Regions from separate parts of the Pseudomonas sp. ZY71 genome, predicted to be linked through region 3. Evidence: predicted binding sites of a transcription regulator. Region 3 holds the regulator's gene; each other region holds the start of a gene.
The links. The regulator FliA, encoded in region 3, starts transcription of late flagellar genes. The targets are predictions, from matches to a motif close to CTAAAGTTTNNNNNNNNNNNGCCGNTAA.
Positions count from the first base shown of each region.

Region 1: a site for FliA is predicted at 2,087-2,114, ahead of flgM (flagellar biosynthesis anti-sigma factor FlgM). Genes of this name have one in related genera too.
Region 2: a site for FliA is predicted at 1,745-1,772, ahead of motA (flagellar motor stator protein MotA). Genes of this name have one in related genera too.

Region 1 covers NZ_CP144274.1:5,013,665-5,017,821, reverse strand. The annotation lists gene VY732_RS22260 (MFS transporter) at 1-301, shown strand, start outside; gene VY732_RS22255 (flagellar brake protein) at 374-1,120, opposite strand; gene VY732_RS22250 (flagella synthesis protein FlgN) at 1,209-1,676, opposite strand; gene flgM (flagellar biosynthesis anti-sigma factor FlgM) at 1,725-2,051, opposite strand; gene flgA (flagellar basal body P-ring formation chaperone FlgA) at 2,200-2,961, opposite strand; gene VY732_RS22235 (chemotaxis protein CheV) at 3,044-3,976, shown strand; gene cheR (protein-glutamate O-methyltransferase CheR) at 4,023-4,157, shown strand, end outside.
Region 2 covers NZ_CP144274.1:584,057-588,213, forward strand. The annotation lists gene rhdA (thiosulfate sulfurtransferase) at 1-93, opposite strand, end outside; gene VY732_RS02525 (HDOD domain-containing protein) at 136-1,674, opposite strand; gene motA (flagellar motor stator protein MotA) at 1,841-2,692, shown strand; gene motB (flagellar motor protein MotB) at 2,696-3,772, shown strand; gene VY732_RS02540 (sterol desaturase family protein) at 3,864-4,157, shown strand, end outside.
Region 3 covers NZ_CP144274.1:1,814,255-1,818,411, reverse strand. The annotation lists gene VY732_RS08065 (chemotaxis protein CheA) at 1-48, opposite strand, end outside; gene VY732_RS08060 (protein phosphatase CheZ) at 103-891, opposite strand; gene VY732_RS08055 (chemotaxis response regulator CheY) at 910-1,281, opposite strand; gene fliA (RNA polymerase sigma factor FliA) at 1,448-2,188, opposite strand; gene fleN (flagellar synthesis regulator FleN) at 2,185-3,015, opposite strand; gene flhF (flagellar biosynthesis protein FlhF) at 3,132-4,157, opposite strand, start outside.

The DNA.
Region 1 (4,157 bases), 3.2 Mb from region 3:
CAGCTTCTTCGCGCTGGTGCTGGTGTGGCGGATCCGGCCGAAAGCCGTGACCAATCTGCATCAGGTCGACGATGCGCCGCTGCATCACGTGGCCATGCCGGACAGCATGTCCAGTTCGCCGCTGGTGGCAGCCCTCGATCCTCGGGTCGATGAGCAAGTGGTGCAGGAGCAGATGGTGCAGGACCCGGTGCAGACCCCAGCAAATCCCGAGCCTGAACCTGCTACGCCGTCAGAGCCTGCGGCAGAAGGCGAGCCGGATACCGATAATCCCGCGCCCGATCTCAGTGGCGGCAGACCCTGAACTGAGCAAAAAGCACCGCGCATAAAAAAGGGCAGTCCCCTCAAGGACTGCCCTTTTTATTGGCCGGACAAATCAGAGATCGTCTTTGTCGAAACGGCGTGCTTCACGTTGCAACTGATACACGAAACGCTCAACGTTGCGCGCTGCCTGACCACTGATGTTGTGGAAGCGCAGGCCGGCAAAGGTGATGTTGAGTTTTTCTTCGAAGTGCAGATAGCGCAATTCGACGGAGGTCGGCTGGTTGCCGAACAGTGGCGGCGCGATCAGGCGGTCATAGACTTGGCCCAATTGCAGACGATCAGTGATATCGCCTTCGAAACGCAGCTTGCAGCCGGTCGCGGAGATATCCAGCAGTTTGCCGTTGATCGGCGCCTTGAGCTTTTCGCCGCCCAGTTCAACGCTGACCAGATCAGTCAGTTTCAGCGCGGCGCGGAAGGCATTGCGGCGCTGGTGGTAAACCACTTCAGTCGGCAGCTCGCCGGTGTAGAAACGATCACCTTCGGACTCTTCGATATTCAGCGTGCCGGTGCATTCCCAGGCAATGCGCACACCTTCATGAAAACCTTCGACCTTGAATGGTTCGCCGGCCAGCAGAAAGCGTTCGCCGTCACGCGGGATCATCTCGTCCAGCGCGATCGAAGCGCTGTCGCGGTCGACTTTGATCAGGTAGCTCTGGAAGCGCTGGCTGCGCTCATGAAAGGTGATGATCAGCGGATCGTGGCTTTCTTGCAGCTGGCGCAGGTTGCTGGAGATTTCCAGTGGCGTGGTAAGCACCTTAGGGGGCTGCGGAGCATCATCCGCGCTGAGGGCGTTGGACACGGTTTATCAATCTCCAGACAAAATATGACGACTAGCCAGCATTTTGCCAGCATGTTCCGCGGGTTGATAGAGCTGGCGCATCAACGGCTCATGCCTGGCTGAGCGGACGCGGTGTGGCGGGTTTGGCAAATGTACCGCTGGCGTTATAAAGCGCTGGCGCTTCACCACCGGTGAGGATCTTCAGCTGATTGGCCGTGGCGGCCTGCTGGATCTGGATCGACTGGCCATTCTTGACGTTGGCGGCCTGACATTGAGCGATCAGATCGGTCAATGCGTCGCCTTGCGTCAACAACTGCTCGCCAATGCTCGACTGGCCAGCCAGTTGCGCAAGACCGCTGCGGTCTGTCGGCAAGTTGAGGCTGGCGAGTATTTCGCTGCGTTTGCGGCCATGCTGTTCAAGCAGAATGATCAATGCCTGTTTGTGCGCCAGAATTTCTTCCAGCAGGGGCATGTCGCGACCGTGCAACGCGAGAGATTCGGTTTGCAGCAACTCCAGCAATTGTTGAGCTGGAGCAAAGTCGTCGTTGATCAGTTGCAATAAATTAGTGTCGTGCATGGCTGGCCTTGGGTGTTAAGCGTCCAAAAGCCTCGCGCCGGCAAAGGCCTAGCGCTGGGCTTCGAAGTTGAGCAGTTTGCTGGCTACACGGTTGCTGTCGACTTTATAGCTGCCATCGGCAATCGCGGCTTTCAACTCGGCCACACGGGCTTTGTCGACAGCAGGTTGATCGCGCAGCTTGTCAGTGACCTTCTGCAACTGTTGAGCCTCATTGCTGAGGTGTACCGATTCCCCGCTTTTTGCGGTACTGGCCGGTTCGGCCTGGGTATTCAGCGGCGCGGAGGTGCCGGTTTCGGCGGTTTCCTTGGCGTTGCTGGTACGTGTACTGCCCGTAAGTGACGAGGAGCTGTTCAAACGGCTGAAATCGATGACCATGATAAAAACCTCTGGGAATTTGGACGCTTGCCATGTTTTCGGCCATCCCCTGGAAAACTTTAGGCACATTTACAATGAGCCTTGCATGCGCCGGCGCGTGTCCTGCTGCGGCACAGTTTAGGGAACAGCCGGGGTCAGCGCCAGTTTTCTACATCGCGACTTCCACTTGGCCCGGCGCGGTGACTTGCGCCTTGATGACCCGTTGCGAGTTGAGGTTTTTCACCCGGATCTGCTCTTTCAAACCGCCATTGGCCAGCGCTTCCCCGGGCATGCGCACGGCGAGCGTGCCGCTGCGGGCGGTGATGACCACTTGATCGCCTTTGCGAATGACTTCGGCCTGTTCCAGATGAACCAAGGTGATGACCTGATCGGCTACCGTTGGTCGGGTTAATTTCTGCCCGATCGCTTCGTCTACCGAGGTCAGAAAGCCTTGGTTGATCGTACTCACGTCGCGCTCACGCAGGGTCACGTCCTGTGGTTCGATAATCCCTGCACGTTTCAGCGGTCGGGTGGTGGTCACGATCTCGCGAAACAGGCGGACTTGAGCGGGCACGAACACGGTCCAGGGCGAGGCGCCTTCGCAGCGAACCTTCACGGTAACCCGGCCCAACGGACGTGCCGGACTTTCCAAAGTCGCTGTCAATTCCTTGTCGCACATAGGCATGCGCATACGGGGGTCGAGCTGGTTAACTTCGATTTCGTAGCGGCCTTCCGTTTGACTGGTTGCCAGATAGTCTTCTACGGTGAACTCAAGAAAGCCCTGAGTGACGCCGATAAGCATGTCAGGCAAGGTAACCGCATCAGCAATGGCAGGGCTGCCAGCAAAAAAGCAGCAAATAGCGCCCGCAGCACAAAGCCCTCTGCGGAGGGGAGATGTCAGGCGTCGAAAAAATGTCGTTTGAGCGTTCATACGAGTTAAAAAGCAAGCGCCGTGCCGTTTAGCAATGAATGTGCGTCGCAACAACACTTGGCGTTGGTGTAGGAGTCTGGGCATGGCTGGTGTAATGGATTCGGTGAACCAGCGCACGCAACTGGTAGGGCAGAATCGCCTGGAGCTGTTGTTGTTCCGTCTTGACGGTCAGCAGCTCTATGGAATCAACGTGTTCAAGGTGCGGGAAGTGTTGCAGTGCCCGTCGCTGACGTTGATGCCCAAGTCCAGTCCTGTCGTGTGCGGGGTGGCAAATATCCGGGGGGCGACCATTCCGATCCTTGATCTGGCAATGGCCACCGGTTCCGGAGCGTTGAAAGACAAGAACAACCCGTTCGTGATCATCACGGAGTACAACACCAAGACCCAGGGTTTCCTGGTCCGCTCGGTGGAGCGCATCGTCAACATGAACTGGGAAGAGATTCATCCACCGCCCAAGGGCACGGGTCGCGATCATTACCTGACCGCTGTGACTCGGGTGGACAATCAGTTAGTCGAAATCATCGACGTCGAGAAAGTGCTGGCGGAAGTTGCGCCGACACCGGAAGCGATTTCGGTGGGCGTGGTCGATGTCGAGACCCAGACCAAGGCACTGTCGTTGCGTGTCTTGACGGTCGATGACTCGTCGGTGGCGCGCAAGCAGGTCACGCGTTGTCTACAGACGATCGGTGTCGAAGTAGTGGCGCTGAACGACGGCAAGCAGGCGCTGGATTACCTGCGCAAGCTGGTCGACGAGGGCAAGAAGCCGGAAGAAGAGTTCCTGATGATGATTTCCGACATCGAGATGCCGGAGATGGACGGGTACACCCTGACGGCGGAAATCCGCGGCGACGCACGCATGCAAAAGCTTCATATCATCCTGCATACTTCGTTGTCCGGGGTATTCAATCAGGCGATGGTCAAGAAAGTCGGTGCTGATGACTTCCTGGCCAAGTTCCGCCCTGATGACCTGGCATCCCGGGTAGTCGACCGGATCAAAGCAGCAGATATCAGCTAGGAGCGTTTTGCTCCTGGCGGTCAACACGATTTAAGAGGCGGCATCATTGTCTACGGGTAATTTGGATTTCGAACAGTTCCGGGTCTTCCTGGAAAAAGCCTGTGGCATTTTGCTCGGTGAAAACAAGCAATACCTGGTCTCGAGCCGTCTCAACAAACTGATGGAGCAGCAAGGCATCAAA
Region 2 (4,157 bases), 1.2 Mb from region 3:
GGTCAGATCCACCAGAATCAGTTCAGGGGAATCGAGGCGCGGGAGCAGGTCGCTCGGCTCGATGACGAGCGGCAAGCCAGAGAAGTCAGACATGTGAGGTCTCCAGGGCACAAAGGGGAGGATTGTAGCGCAGCCTCATCGGCCACGGCTGCTAAAGCTGTGCAGGGCTTTCTCGATGCACTGCGCGGTTTTGCCAAAGGCTTGCACGGTGATGTCGGCGAACGGCCCGCCGCCCTGGTCGGCAACCACAATCATGATCACCCGGCCGTTATTCACCAGTGAACGCAGGAACAGATGCTCGCCGCGAAACAGCGTGCGCAGGCTCGGTGGCAGCAGGGCGGAGAATTGTGCGTTGTTGTCCGGGGTAATCCGCACTTGCGCTTGTTGTGCCAACAGCCGTTGCAGCACGCTGCTCTGGCTGACGACAAAATTCAGCGCCGCCGCTTCTTTCGGCAGCCCGGCGGTTTGATTCACGCGCAGATTCGACTGCGTGCGGTCGGCCATCAGGATCATCACCCGGCGCATGCCGCTGGCGACCAGCGCATCGCGAGCGGCGACGGTCAGGCTCATCGCATTGGTGAAGCGGCTCGGTTCGGCGAGCAGTTCGGCGCATTGGCGGCGCCATTGGCCAAGGTCTTCAGCGCTCGGCGCAGCGGCCGGCAACATACCCGCCGGCAAACGGTGCGTGCCCCATGGCCACAGTAGCGAAACCGCCGGGTGCCACAGATCGGGCATTGCATGCTGGCGTGCACTGTTGGCAGCCTGCTGGTGCAGTTGTTGCTGCACTTCGTCCATCGGGATTTGCAGGTAAAGGCTGGTCAGGTACTGCCAGCGTTCGCTGTGCGGACTGTCCCAGGCTTGTTGTGCCGACAGCGCCAGACCGTTGGCCAGCAGCACGGTGTTGGCTGGCTGATTGAGCCAGCGGCGCAGGGTCGGGTCATCGTCGAGGCGATTCTGCTGGCGCAGTGGGTGTTCGCTGTCACGGGCGATGCGCAGGACTTTCACCAGTTCGCGCTGTTCACTGAGCAGCAATTTATAACCCTGCTGCACCCAGATCGGCAGATGCCAGGTTTGCACCAGCGCTTCTGCGATTTTCAGCAGGCGTACACCAAACAATTGTTTTTCGACTACGCGGGCTGACTCACCCTTGTGGATAACCCGCAGCTCCCATTCTTCGAGCAATTGCGGATACGTCAGCGCCAATGGCCACAGCGGCGACAGAAACAGCAGGCTGCCCCAATGAATGTCCTGCCACAGCCGCGCCAGGCGACTGGCGAAAAAACCGTTGGCCTGTTGCGTCGCGTGCTGGCTGATCATTTGCAGTTGGCGCAGGGCCTTGGGGATTTGCATCTGCGGCTCGGCGGGCAACCGCGCCAGCAGTTCTTCTGTGCGCGCAAGGCCGAGGCGATTGATCGCCACTTCAAGATTTTCCGCCGGTGCGGCCATTGTGCCGTGGGTGTGACGATTCGCCTCACGGATAATGCTCAAGGCCAATGCCGGGCTGTCCTGCATCAGGTCGGCGATGTCACGCAACGAGCTGCGGTTATCACGAATCGCCCGACAAACCTTGTCGTGAGACTCTTGCGGCACGGGCAGTCGCACGCCATCGAGCAACTTTACCCAGCCGTCGAGGGTGGTCGGTTTTGCGTGTGGGACGTTCGTTTCATTAGCCATGTCTGGACGGGATCTTCACTGACTGTAGACGCGCCCGGCATGGGCTAAATTGGCTTTTCGCCTGAACTGGCTATAGTCTGGCGCAGTTTTGCCGATAAGTAGAAGAAGAGATTTTTTAACTTCCGAATATGACCTTGAACCCGACTTAAATAAGTACTTTCTACCTATGGCTAAAATTATCGGCATCATCGTCGTATTCGCGAGCGTGCTCGGCGGATACGTGCTCTCCCACGGCAAGATTGCCGCCCTGATCCAGCCTTTCGAGGTGATGATCATCGGTGGTGCTGCACTCGGTGCATTCCTGCAGGCCAACCCCGGCTACATGACCATGCACGTGCTCAAGAAATCCCTGAGCATGTTCAGTTCGCGCTTCAGCCACACGTTCTATCTGGAAGTGCTCGGGCTGATCTACGAGATCCTCAACAAGAGCCGCCGCGAAGGCATGATGGCTATCGAAGGCGACATCGAAGATGCTGCCGCGAGCCCGATCTTCGCCAAGTACCCGGCCGTGCTCAAAGACGAACGCATGACCGCGTTCATCTGCGATTACCTGCGCATCATGTCGTCCGGCAACATGGCCCCGCACGAGCTGGAAGGCTTGTTCGACATGGAACTGTACAGCCTGAAAGAAGACCTCGAGCATCCATCCCACGCGGTGAACGGCATCGCCGACGCCATGCCCGGTTTCGGTATCGTCGCGGCGGTACTCGGTATCGTGGTGACCATGGCCTCGCTGGGTGAAGGCGATCAGAAGTCCATCGGTCTGCACGTGGGTGCGGCACTGGTCGGTACCTTCTTCGGTATTCTCGCGGCATACGGTTTCTTCGGCCCGCTGGCGCATTCCCTGGCCCACGATGCCAAGGAAGAGCTGAACGTCTACGAAGCCATCAAGGCCTCGCTGGTCGCTTCGGCTTCCGGCATGCCACCGTCGCTGGCGGTCGAGTTCGGTCGCAAGGTGCTGTACCCGGCCCACCGTCCAAGCTTTGCCGAGCTGGAACAAGCTGTTCGCGGTCGCTAAGTCATGGAAAATAATCAGCCGATTATCATCAAGCGCGTCAAGCGCATAGCCGGCGGGCATCACGGCGGGGCGTGGAAAATCGCCTTCGCCGACTTCGCCACGGCGATGATGGCGTTCTTCCTGGTGTTGTGGCTGCTGTCCACCGCCACGCCGGAGCAGAAGATCGCCATCGCCGGTTACTTCAAAGACCCGGTCGGCTTTTCCGAAAGCGGTACGCCGTACATCATTGACCTGGGCGGTACGCCGACTCTGGCGCCGGAAAACACCCTCAACCCGGAAGTGAAGTCGCAACCGCAGCCTGACAAGGTCACGGTCGACACCGAGCAGGTTGAAGGCATGGCCGAGCAGGTCGAGAAGGAGCGTCTGGAACTGCTCCTGCAAGAACTGCAGAACAAGGTCGACGAGAACCCGCAACTGCAGAAGTTCAAGGACCAGATCCTCTTCGAGATCACGCCGAACGGCTTGCGCATCCAGATCATGGACGCCGAGAACCGGCCGATGTTCGACTCGGGTTCTGCACGCCTGAAACCGTACTTCGAAGACATCCTGCTGGCCATGGCGGACACCATCAAAGCGGTGCCGAACAAGATCAGCATCAGCGGCCACACCGACGCCAAGCCGTACACCGGCACCGGTGATTTCGGTAACTGGGAATTGTCGGCCAACCGTGCCAACGCTGCGCGTCGTGCCTTGATCGCCGGTAGCTATCCGGATGCGCAAGTGGCGCGGGTCGTCGGTTATGCCTCGTCGGCGCTGTTCGACAAGGAAAACCCGTTCAACCCGGTTAACCGTCGTATCGATATCGTGGTGCTGACCAAGAAAGCCCAGGCGGCCATTGAAGGTGCGCAAGGTGCGGATCCGGCGAAACCGGCGGATCAAGGTCAGAACGGCGCCGCTCCGGCAGCGCCGGTTGACCCGAATGCACTGCCGGCGGATCAGCAACCGGTGCCTGCGCACGAACTGCGCGAACGCCTGAACCTGTTCGACGACGCCGTACCGAAACCGGCTGAACCGGGGAGCGCGGCACCTGCCTCCGCTGCTCCGCCAGCCACTGCCCCGGCCCCCGCGCCGAAGCAGTGATCCACAAAAAGCCACGGTCACCGTGGCTTTTTTGTATCTGCCTGCGTCGCAATGACCAGTCGCAGTTTTCGCAATCACGGAAGATCAGTTAATGGAAAGACTCAAAGCCTATTTTCAACGGCATGGCAACGCACCCTTCAAATTTGGCGAGGGGCGGGTCAGTGGCTATATTTCCGCCACCCTCGGGCTGTTGAGCCTGCTGGCGGTGTTCTGCTTTCTGTTTCCCGAATGGCTGACCACAGCCGAACTGCGCAAGGTCTATGACGAGCAGTTCGCGCGCACCACGTTGTTGCTCGGTCTGGTGCTGTCGTTCAGCCTCGGCACCCTGAATATCCTGCTCAACAAACGCAAACGTCTGGGGATTACCGGATTGGTGGCGTCGGGG
Region 3 (4,157 bases):
CTCAACCAGGAAATCCTGAAGGATCTCTTCATCGGCGCCGAAGCTCATTAATGGGGTGCTCCTACAGGTCTAAAAACCCAAAAAACCTAAAATTCCAAAACACTAGAACCCGAGGCTGGATAACAAATCGTCCACATCGTCCTGACCGGACACAACGTCTTCTCGTTTATCGGCATGAATCTGCGGACCTTCACCCTGCGAGAGATGTTTTTGTGGATCTTTTTCTGCAAGCATCGCGGCGCGGTCATGTTCGATGCCCGCAAAGCGGTCGACCTGACTGGCCATGAGCACGAGTTTGAGCAAATTGCTTTCGACTTCGGTGACCAGTTGGGTCACACGCTTGATCACCTGACCGGTCAGGTCCTGGTAATCCTGGGCCAGCAGGATGTCGTTGAGATTGCTCGACACCGCACGGTTGTCCGTGCTGCTGCGTGACAGAAAACCGTCGACCCGGCGCGCCAGTTCACGGAACTCTTCAGCTCCGACCTCGCGACGCATGAAGCGCCCCCAATCGGCGCTCAAAGTCTGGGCTTCGTCAGCCAGACCATTGACCACCGGCGTGGCGCTTTCCACCAGATCCATGGTGCGGTTGGCCGCGGCCTCTGTCAGCTTGACCACATAGCCCAGGCGTTCGGTGGCGTCGGTGATTTGCGACACTTCCTCGGCCTGTGGCATGTTCGGGTCGATCTGGAAGTTGACGATCGCACTGTGCAGTTCACGTGTGAGCTTGCCGACTTCCTGGTACAGGCCACGGTCACGGGTCTGATTGAGCTCATGGATCAGTTGCACAGCGTCGCCGAACCTGCCTTTTTCAAGGCTTTCGACCAGTTCGACCGCGTGTTTTTTCAGGGTCGACTCGAAATCGCCCTGTGAAGATTCGTTATGCTCCATAGCTCCCCCGCGCGTTCATCAGCCGATGCGTTCGAAAATCTTCTCGATTTTGTCTTTCAACGCCTGAGCCGTGAAAGGTTTGACTACGTAGCCGTTTACACCGGCCTGAGCGGCTTCAATGATCTGCTCGCGCTTGGCTTCTGCAGTCACCATCAGCACTGGCAGGTGCTTGAGTTTTTCATCGGCACGCACGTGGCGCAGCAGGTCGATACCGGTCATGCCCGGCATGTTCCAGTCCGTTACCAGAAAGTCGATGCTGCCGCTGTTGAGCACTGGAATGGCAGTCACGCCATCGTCAGCCTCGACGGTGTTGGTGAACCCAAGATCACGCAGCAGGTTCTTGATGATCCGCCGCATCGTTGAGAAGTCATCAACGATGAGGATTTTCATGTCTTTGTTCAATTCGACCTCCAAGCAGTCTTAAACGCGCCCAGCACCTGGACGCGCCACTTCAATCAATCGGCGCAGCACTCGAAGACTGTCTGGAGCACAACAGAGCAAGACCGGTGCCGTTCATCACCGCACCAGCCTCGTTCGCAGTGTCCCCACACTGCCTTCAGCGCGCTCGCCACTCCCCCAAACGCCCCCGCAAACGGGCCGCGCACTGGCTGTGTAACTGGCTGACCCGCGATTCACTGACGCCAAGGACTTCACCGATCTCCTTGAGGTTCAGCTCTTCGTCGTAGTACAGCGCCAACACCAGTCGCTCACGCTCCGGCAAATTGGCAATCGCGTCCGCCAACGCCGCCTGGAAACGTTCATCTTCCAGATCGCGTGACGGCTCAAGATGAGCACTCGCGCCATCCTCGTGCAGCCCTTCGTGTTCGCCGTCCTGCAACAGATCGTCGAAACTGAACAGGCGGCTGCCCAAGGTGTCATTCAAAATCCCGTAGTAATCGTCGAGACTCAATTGGAGTTCGGCCGCAACCTCGTGATCTTTAGCATCACGGCCGGTTTTAGCTTCAATTGAGCGAATTGCGTCACTGACCATACGGGTATTGCGGTGAACCGAGCGTGGCGCCCAGTCCCCTTTGCGCACTTCGTCGAGCATCGCGCCGCGGATTCGGATGCCCGCGTACGTTTCGAAACTGGCGCCTTTGCTGGCGTCATATTTGGTCGAGACTTCGAGCAGGCCGATCATTCCGGCCTGGATCAGGTCTTCGACCTGCACACTCGCCGGCAAACGTGCCAGCAAGTGATAGGCAATGCGTTTGACCAGTGGCGCGTAACGCTCGATCAGTTCGTACTGCGCGTCACGTGCCGACTTCTTGTAGTAGTTCATACCGCTTGCGGTCATAGCACGGGCCCTGCCGTTTGCTGCACGAGGCGCTCGACGAAAAACTCAAGGTGGCCACGCGGGTTGGCGGGCAGCGGCCAGGTGTCGACCTTCTGCGCGATCGCCTTGAACGCCAGCGCGCACTTGGAACGCGGGAAGGCTTCATACACAGCACGCTGCTTCTGCACCGCTTTACGCACGCTTTCGTCGTAAGGCACGGCGCCGACGTATTGTAGGGCCACGTCAAGGAAGCGATCCGTGACCTTGGTCAACTTGGCGAACAGGTTGCGCCCTTCCTGCGGGCTCTGCGCCATGTTGGCCAGCACGCGGAAGCGGTTCATGCCGTAATCGCGGTTGAGCAACTTGATCAGCGCGTAGGCGTCGGTAATGGAAGTAGGCTCATCGCAGACCACCAGCAACACTTCTTGCGCGGCGCGTACAAAACTGACTACCGAGTCACCAATACCCGCAGCGGTGTCGATCACCAGCACGTCGAGATTGTCGCCGATGTCGCTGAACGCCTGAATCAGACCGGCATGTTGCGCCGGGCTCAGGTGCACCATGCTTTGCGTGCCGGACGCGGCCGGGACGATGCGGATGCCACCGGGGCCTTGCAACAGCACGTCGCGCAATTCGCAACGGCCTTCGATCACGTCGGCCAGTGTGCGTTTAGGGGTCAGACCCAACAAAACGTCGACGTTCGCCAGTCCCAGATCGGCGTCCAGCAGCATGACCCGACGGCCAAGCTCTGCCAGCGCCAGCGACAAGTTCACTGACACGTTAGTCTTGCCGACGCCACCTTTGCCGCCGGTCACCGCGATCACCTGTACGGGATGCATGCTGCCCATGTTATTTCTTTACCTTGTCTTGCATAGACGGAGGCCACATTACTGGCTGCGCGTTCACAACCGGAACAATGCATGGCAGACCATCGATGTAGGTACAAAAACTGTTCATGAATACCTCAGCCTACCTGCTTGGTCGGGCTGTGATAGATATCAGCGAACATGTCAGCCATGGCTTCTTCGCTGGGTTCTTCCTGCATTTGCACGCTGACGGCGCGGCTGACCAGTTGATGACGGCGCGGCAGATGCAAATCATCCGGAATCCGTGGGCCATCGGTCAGGTACGCGACCGGCAATTCATGACTGATCGCCAGGCTCAACACTTCGCCAAGGCTGGCCGTTTCATCCAGTTTAGTCAGGATGCAGCCGGCTAGCCCGCAACGCTTGTAACTGTGATAAGCGGCGGTTAGAACCTGTTTCTGGCTGGTGGTTGCCAAGACCAGATAATTTTTTGAACGAATGCCACGCCCGGCCAGACTTTCCAGCTGCATGCGCAGCGCAGGATCACTGGCTTGCAGGCCGGCAGTATCGATCAATACCACGCGTTTGCGCAGCAGTGGATCCAGCGCCTGCACCAGCGATTGGCCCGGATCGACGTGAGTCACTGGCACATTGAGAATGCGGCCCAGCGTCTTCAGTTGTTCCTGAGCGCCGATACGGAAACTGTCCATGCTCACCAGCGCGACATTCTGCGCGCCGTATTTCAGCACATAACGCGCTGCCAGCTTGGCGAGCGTAGTGGTCTTGCCCATGCCGGCAGGGCCGACCATGGCAATCACACCGCCCTCTTCCAGCGGCTCGACTTCCGGTACGGCAATCATCCGCGCCAAGTGCGCCAGCAGCATGCGCCAGGCCTGACGCGGCTCTTCGATATCAGTAATCATCGCCAGCAGATCGCGCGACAACGGGCCGGACAGACCGATACGTTGCAGACGGCGATAAAGATTGGCTTGCGCCGGACGGCTGCCTTGCAGCTGATTCCAGGCCAGGGTGCCGAGCTGAACTTCCATCAGCTCGCGCAGGCTGTTCAATTCAAAGCGCATCGAATCCAGTGCACGCGGATCAACGCCGCCGGAAGACTGCGCCGGCGCCGGGGCCGGACGCGCCGGTGCGGCGTAAGTCGGCTCGCTCAGCGGTTCGGCAGC